2 regions of the Paenibacillus sp. 19GGS1-52 genome follow, and region 1 is predicted to be linked to the other one. Evidence: predicted binding sites of a transcription regulator. Region 1 holds the regulator's gene; the other holds the start of a gene.
What was found. Region 1 encodes LexA, which represses DNA repair genes until DNA is damaged. Its sites were predicted from a motif close to CGAACATATGTTCG; they were not measured.

Region 1 (3,427 bases):
GATTTGATATTATTTATAAGACTGTACAACCTGTATGCAGGAAGTGATATACTCTTTTGTGAAGTTATAACTTTAGAATTACGTTCATATAGGAGTGATATCATGAGTAATACTTATAAAGTACTTTCTACAGATGCCGATCTTTTTACCGCTGCGCTCGCTCAGGTTCAGGTATATGTAGTCCAGAAGAAGACGGAGCAACCGGATTGTATTGTAGATTATTGTGGGCCGATTCGCGAATATACACCGGATTTTGTAAATATGGGTGATATTAAATATAGAAGAGCTGGATTTGAATTCCGAGTGCATATCCCTAAAAAAGCATTTTGAGCCCCCCTCGGAAAATACCGGTTTAGTTTGTTCCGAGGGATACACCCAAAATTAAGGTTACAAGAAATTAAAAGCTGTTATTTGATCTGCATAAACAATCAGTTGTTTATATTCAATCGCGAGCTCATAGTTGGCGAATGGTCTAACAATAACGTTATCCAGGACTATGAAGTTATAGTTGAAGTTCTTGTCCGGATGCTCAGATTCCAGATATGATATGTACTCGTCCACAATGACGTCATCCATCAATGATTTTAAATTAAATAGATCCTCCTTATTCGAACTGTTGGGAGATACATTTCCTTGAATACTGCCAAAGGCCGTAAGCAGGTTAACCTTTCGCTCGCTAACAAGCTCATTATTTAATAATAAATTGGAGAGCTTGCCCAGTGTATCAACCTTAAAATCCACGAGGGTTCTTATTTTTGAATTATTCAATCCTGACACTTCCCTTCAAGTATTAATACCAGTTACAATATTCGACATATAATTGCAGAAGTCCTCGCAGATCAGTAAAAATATTTAGAAGTTGCCAGAGGCTGACCTATAAGCCATGTACATGAATTTAGGACAACCTCTTTTGTAAAAGCAGAAGCTCAGAAAGGAAATACTTTAATCTCTTATGGTCACTCGGATTCCTATAGGAAGTATTGCTGCAAGAGCTGTAACATCCTCATTATACATACGTATGCAGCCATGAGAGACCTCTTTTCCGATGGAGGAAGGGTCATTGGTTCCGTGGATGCCGTAATGCGGTTTCGATAATCCCATCCAAAAGACTCCAAACGGGCCACCAGGATTAGGCTGCTTGTTGATTATTGTATATTCGCCCAAGGGAGATTGGGTTAGCATTTTGCCGATCCCAACAGGAAACCCTCTGACAACGGTGTTATCATCAAGCAGATATAACATACGTTGTGATAAATCAACGATAATTCGATAATTTGGCATCGTATTCATCACTCCTCTCAGGATAGAATATGTGTGGAGTGTCGGGGCTGTTAATACAATGAGGGCGATGCTTGAAAGATGGTTTCTGCGTGGTGAATTTATGATAAACTTTTTTCGAAATATAAGAATTTATATGTTTCACACGATAATTTATCCTTATATTTTCGAAGAAACGGGTGCCGTCCATATAAAGGACGGCACCCGTTTCATCTTGTTCCAATAAAGACAAAAGGCAGTTCCGCATAGAAGCGGAACTGCCTTTTGTCTTTATTGGAGGAGGGCATAACACTAGTGGATATCGCGGAACAATCCGATCACTCTGCCCAAGATGGTAACGCGGTTTAGACGTAAGGGTTCATAGGCAGGATTCTCTGGTTGCAGGCGTATATGATCACGTTCTTTATAAAAGGTCTTAACGGTTGCCTCGTCTTCTTCGGTCATAGCTACAACGATATCTCCGTTGTCGGCAGTTTGCTGTTGACGCACGATGACATAATCACCATTCAGAATACCAGCGTCTATCATACTGTCTCCAAGTACAGATAACATAAATACTTTGTTGTCACCAATGAAATGAGAAGGTAGCGGAAAGTAATCTTCAATATTCTCTGTGGCTGTAATTGGAATTCCGGCGGTGACTTTACCGAGAACAGGAACACGGGTAACGGTTTGGGCAAATTGATGAACATTATCGGAATCATCTTGACCAAGTACTTCAATCGCACGTGGTTTCGTTGGGTCACGACGGATTAGACCTTTCTTCTCGAGCCGGTCCAAGTGACCGTGTACTGTTGAACTGGAGGCAAGGCCGACGGCTTCACCAATTTCGCGGACAGAAGGTGGATAACCCTTGCTGCGGACTTCGTTACGTATAAATTCCAGGATCGCCAGCTGGCGACTCGAAATCTTGGACATCGGAATCAACCCCATATAGTAATGTTTGGGAAAATTATAACATAGAACTACCGTTCGCACAAACATAAGTTCTAATCTACCAATTTAAAATGAAGTAGAGAGGCTAAATATTGATATTTTATATTCTAGAGCTGGAAAATAGACCTCCCGAAATAAGAGAACAATTGTTCGAAAAAAGCTATTGATCAAAACACATGTTCGTGTTATATTATTTTTGAAAGTAAGAACAAGTGTTTGGAGGGCGATGTTTGATGATGAAGTATAGCACATACCGCAGTATCTATGATGAGGCTCAGAAGGTCGAAGCTGTTGGGCAGATTTCTGTATCTGATAAATTGAAATTAAGCAGAGAAATTACAGGTCGACTGGTAGATAGAGTATTGAAGATGTTCAAGCAAGATCAATTGGTAAAGTTATCCTTAATAATTCTACTTGTGGTATCTGGCTTTACAGTGGTTGGTAACGTATTTGCAGGATCAGTGTCTTTAATGAAGCAAGAGAAGCGGGTTGTTGTGGAACGTGGAGATACACTTTGGAGTATTGCACTTGAGAACAAACCGACAGATATGAAGACGGCTGTATATATAGAAGGAATTAAACGATCTAGTGGATTAGAGGACAGTAATATTAAGGCTGGAGATATCATTACATTGCCTATTTATTAATTTATTATGAACAGCATACATGTATAAGACAGAGCTTGCAGGGAGTAGACCTTGACAAGCTCTTTTTCTCATGGCAAAGTTAGAATGAATTTATTAGGGGAGGGGAAAGTTTTGGACTTCGATAAAATGGTCGCACGCATTAACGAATTAGCACGCAAGCAGAAGAGCACCGGCCTTAGTGAAGAGGAAACGGCAGAACGCGCCAAGCTCCGCGAATTGTATCTTGCTAATTTCCGCAGTAATTTCCGTACTCAGCTGAATACTATTGAAGTTGTAGATAATGATGAGCATGGACAAGGCAACAAGGGGCTAAAACATTAGCGCCTCGGTACCTTTTCATAGATATTACAGTATGACTAGGGGGAAATGACATGGCCCGTTCTTGGGAAAGAATGGTTCAACGCAACACGCAAAATATCAATAAGCAAAGAAAGAAACAGGGCAAGGAGACTCTTTATGCTTCGAAAACCCCTGCAAAGAATGTTGATGTTTTTAAAGGACGGAATATTGTGTTTCCAGTAGTTTTATTCGCGCTTGGTGTGATGTTTTGGTTAGTAGGAACGATA
Region 2 (3,427 bases), 1.4 Mb from region 1:
ATAGACCGCTGTACACAGCTCAAGACCGCTGCGGCTCTTCTTAACACGTTTCTCAAAAGCGAACAACGGACCCGTTATCGCTGCCCGACAACGTTCCATGGTCAGCAGCAGATGTTCATCCACCCCTCGGCCACCCTCCATCGATAGGCTCGGTATACCTCTCCAGGACCGTTCATCGGTCCAGCGGTATCCCTGTATCCCACAGGCCAGCACATAGTTCTCCAGAACATCCATATCCTCGCGCGTCAAACTATGGTCCAGCGGAAGCAGCAGATCGGTCTTTACGCAGCGAAACACATCCTCATAACGCCAGCGGCGACGCACCACATCCAGCGCAGAGCGAATAAATTCGATGAGCGGATGATGCAGCTCATTTACTTTTTGATCCAGAAAAAACGGGATTCCATAATCCTGAAAAAGTGGTGTCACCAGCTGCTCATAATCGCCAATATTACGCATGAACACAGCCATTTCACTGTATTTTGCCCCTTCGTCCCGCGCCAATCTGATCATTTCACGCAACGCTCCTTCAACCTCCGCTCTACGGGAGGCAGCAGCACCGATGGAGATGGCTTCAGTTATTTGTGCATCATCTCCGTGCCAGCGGGTCCGGCGGTCATAACCCTGCTCCAAATGTGCAAGCACGGGAGACGCTGCAAATCGTGGAAGAACAGGCGGGCTTAGTAACTCGTCCCATATTTCCACACCCAGTTCCTCCGCTATTCCACGCAGCTTGATATAAGTGACCGCCGCAGGATGAAAGAGCTCCAGCTCATGCGGCTGTTCTCCCGGAGGGTAAGTCCGGTCAAGCGTAAGCGACACAGTCAGTTTGGCCGCACACAGCATTAATTCGCGCAGCACAACAAATTCCTGTGGAGTAAAACCATGAAAGCCATCTACCCAAATCTCGGCTCCACGAATATAGGCGGACTCCGGGATATGCTCTGCCAGTTCAGCCAAACGGTCTTCTTCGTCAATATACAGCCGTGACATTTCCTGCTCCAAGTCGCTAAATACAAGTTGTAAATCATCTAGCTTGCCTGTGAGAATAGGACTGCTTCCAATCGAGTTGCGCATTCTGGACAATTGCTCGTCCAAGTCGGCTGCACCCAGACAGCAGCGTTTCATTTCCGTATGCAATTGGCTAAGCCGCTCTACAAAACCTGGTCTGTCCGCAGAGGCTCCAAATAACTTCAGCTCCTCTTTGCGGCGGTTGATGATTCTATAGATCAGCATCTTCTTGCCTTCTTCACTGATAGGCAGGCTTGCGCTGCCGCCAGTTTCCTGCTTCACCCGATAAGCGAGACGCGAAAAGCTAAGCGTCTGGGCTCGGATGCTTCCCTTGGCATTCCCAGCGCTCAAGAGTCCCCGCTCCGCACCAAAAGAGCCCTGCTCCGGAACGAGCACAATAATCGGCATCCCTAGCGGCTCCTCCTCTAAAGAGGCCGATACCGACTCCCATATCTTTGTTGTCTTACCGCTGCCCGAGCGGCCTATTAAAAAGTTTACCGGCATAACGCAAGACTCCTTCCGTGGCGAAGAGATTTAAAGAGACTACAGGTGGAATCCACCTGTAGAATTATAATAATTCCTGCACCTTGCTCATCCTATAATTATACCATAACCTCATTTGAGAGAACATACGTTTGGGATTATTTTCAAATGAATGGAAGGAGGTAAAAGTTAGATCACTGTTAGATAGACTATAGTCTGTGAGGAATAAATTAACATCATTTTCTGCTGCTAATTGATGTCATCCAGCTCTTGGAGACTCATTAACAGCAATTTCTGCCTCTAATTCAGCAATTCGTTACTAAAATTTTCTTGTTAGAGGAAATTAACAGCATAAATGGCAGTTAATTATCGAATTAAGCATGAATCGGACGATTTAACGGCATGAATTGTCGTTAAATATAAAGAAACAGCTTTGCCACCCTTTATGAACGCTACCCGTCTATCTCAGAGAAATAGAAGGATAAGTTATTGTGTGAAACATATAATCCTGACCTATATTTGCTTCAAAACCAAAATCAGCACTTGATCCATCGCGAATCATGACGCTAAGGTTCAGAGGGTTCTTCTGACCGCTGATAAAGTAGCATGGGAGTCATATTATGTACGACAAGAAGCTTACTACGCCTGCTAATATCCCCAAAAAAAAGAAGAGTCTCAACACAGAGACTCTTCAATCGTGTTTCAGCTTTATTTATTTTTACTCCGCACTTCAAATATAGCAAACTTCAAATAATGCCCCTCTTCGACGCCGAGAATCTGCGGATGGTCCTTGCCAGCGGCCCGCCATTCGATCAATCGCAATATCTTGCCAGCATCCTTCGCTGCGTCCGCGATGGTCTCCAGAAACAGCTCTGGCTGCATATGGTACGAGCAGCTTGCAGTGACAAGATAACCACCCTCATTCACCAGCTTCATGCCATGCAGATTAATGTCCTTGTAGCCGCGCACAGCCCCTGCCACCGCACCTTTGGCCTTGGCAAAAGCAGGAGGGTCCAAGATAACTACATCCCAGGTCCGTCCGCCGCCAGCCGTCATCGGCTTGGAGGTATCCGCTTTTGCTGGCCCTTTGAATTTGGAAGGAGTGTTCACTGCTCCTGTTGCAGAGTCAGATTCATTCGCAACTGTGGTGGCCGTTGCCCGCTCCGAACGCTCCTCAATCCCCTTCACGTGGTTGCGCAGGTAAGCAAAAGCATCATCTACCACAAACTCCACACGATCGCTGTATCCATTCAACTCCACATTGACCTTGGCGCTCTCGATGGCATGCGCCGAAACATCTAGGCAGGTTACCTTCTTGGCACCATACTTGCAGGCGTGCAGCGTGAAGCTGCCGGTGTGCGAGAAGCATTCCAGCACCGTCGCCCCATCCCAATAAGGGAAAGTGACATGTTTGCCACTCTTGTTAACCGGCAGAATCTGCAACGAGCCGTCCTCTGTAGCAATTTTCTGCAGGGTAATCCCGCTGCGCCCACCCCAGCCTTGCATAAGTGGAGCGATAGAGGCTCTATTCTCGCGCTGGTCAAAAAAGTAACCCGTCTTTTGTCCCTCTTCGATATCAACGATCAGCTTCAAGCCATTTTCGCTTATCGTAACGTGGCGGGGACACTCCCCGTACAGCACGCCGGTCGTCTGCTCCAGACCCTCCAGCTCACGCACGCTCACATCACTGCGCTCATAAATGCCGCGTGGAGCCATGACTTGAACCAACGCCTCCACAATCTCGGCGCGGTGCTTGTCCATCCCGAGCGTCAGCAGCTGCACAACAAGAATGTCGCCAAAACGATCAACTATCAGTCCCGGCAGAAAATCCGCTTCCCCATAGACCAAACGGTACGCATCTGCACCTGGCAAAAAACGATTTCGGTGCTGGTGACAATTTGTAAACCGTTCCGCGAAAAAGGCTGTATCCATT

Region 2: the regulator LexA is predicted to act here: its motif matches at 1,636-1,649, upstream of addB (helicase-exonuclease AddAB subunit AddB).

The regions. Positions count from the first base shown of each region.
Region 1 is NZ_CP059724.1:3,263,386-3,266,812, forward strand. It holds gene H1230_RS15285 (MFS transporter) at 1-7, shown strand, start outside; gene H1230_RS15290 (hypothetical protein) at 103-330, shown strand; gene H1230_RS15295 (hypothetical protein) at 388-768, opposite strand; gene H1230_RS15300 (L,D-transpeptidase) at 943-1,281, opposite strand; gene lexA (transcriptional repressor LexA) at 1,570-2,196, opposite strand; gene H1230_RS15310 (LysM peptidoglycan-binding domain-containing protein) at 2,448-2,861, shown strand; gene H1230_RS15315 (DUF896 domain-containing protein) at 2,973-3,182, shown strand; gene H1230_RS15320 (hypothetical protein) at 3,233-3,427, shown strand, end outside.
Region 2 is NZ_CP059724.1:1,858,691-1,862,117, reverse strand. It holds gene addB (helicase-exonuclease AddAB subunit AddB) at 1-1,515, opposite strand, end outside; gene H1230_RS08635 (class I SAM-dependent rRNA methyltransferase) at 2,203-3,427, opposite strand, start outside.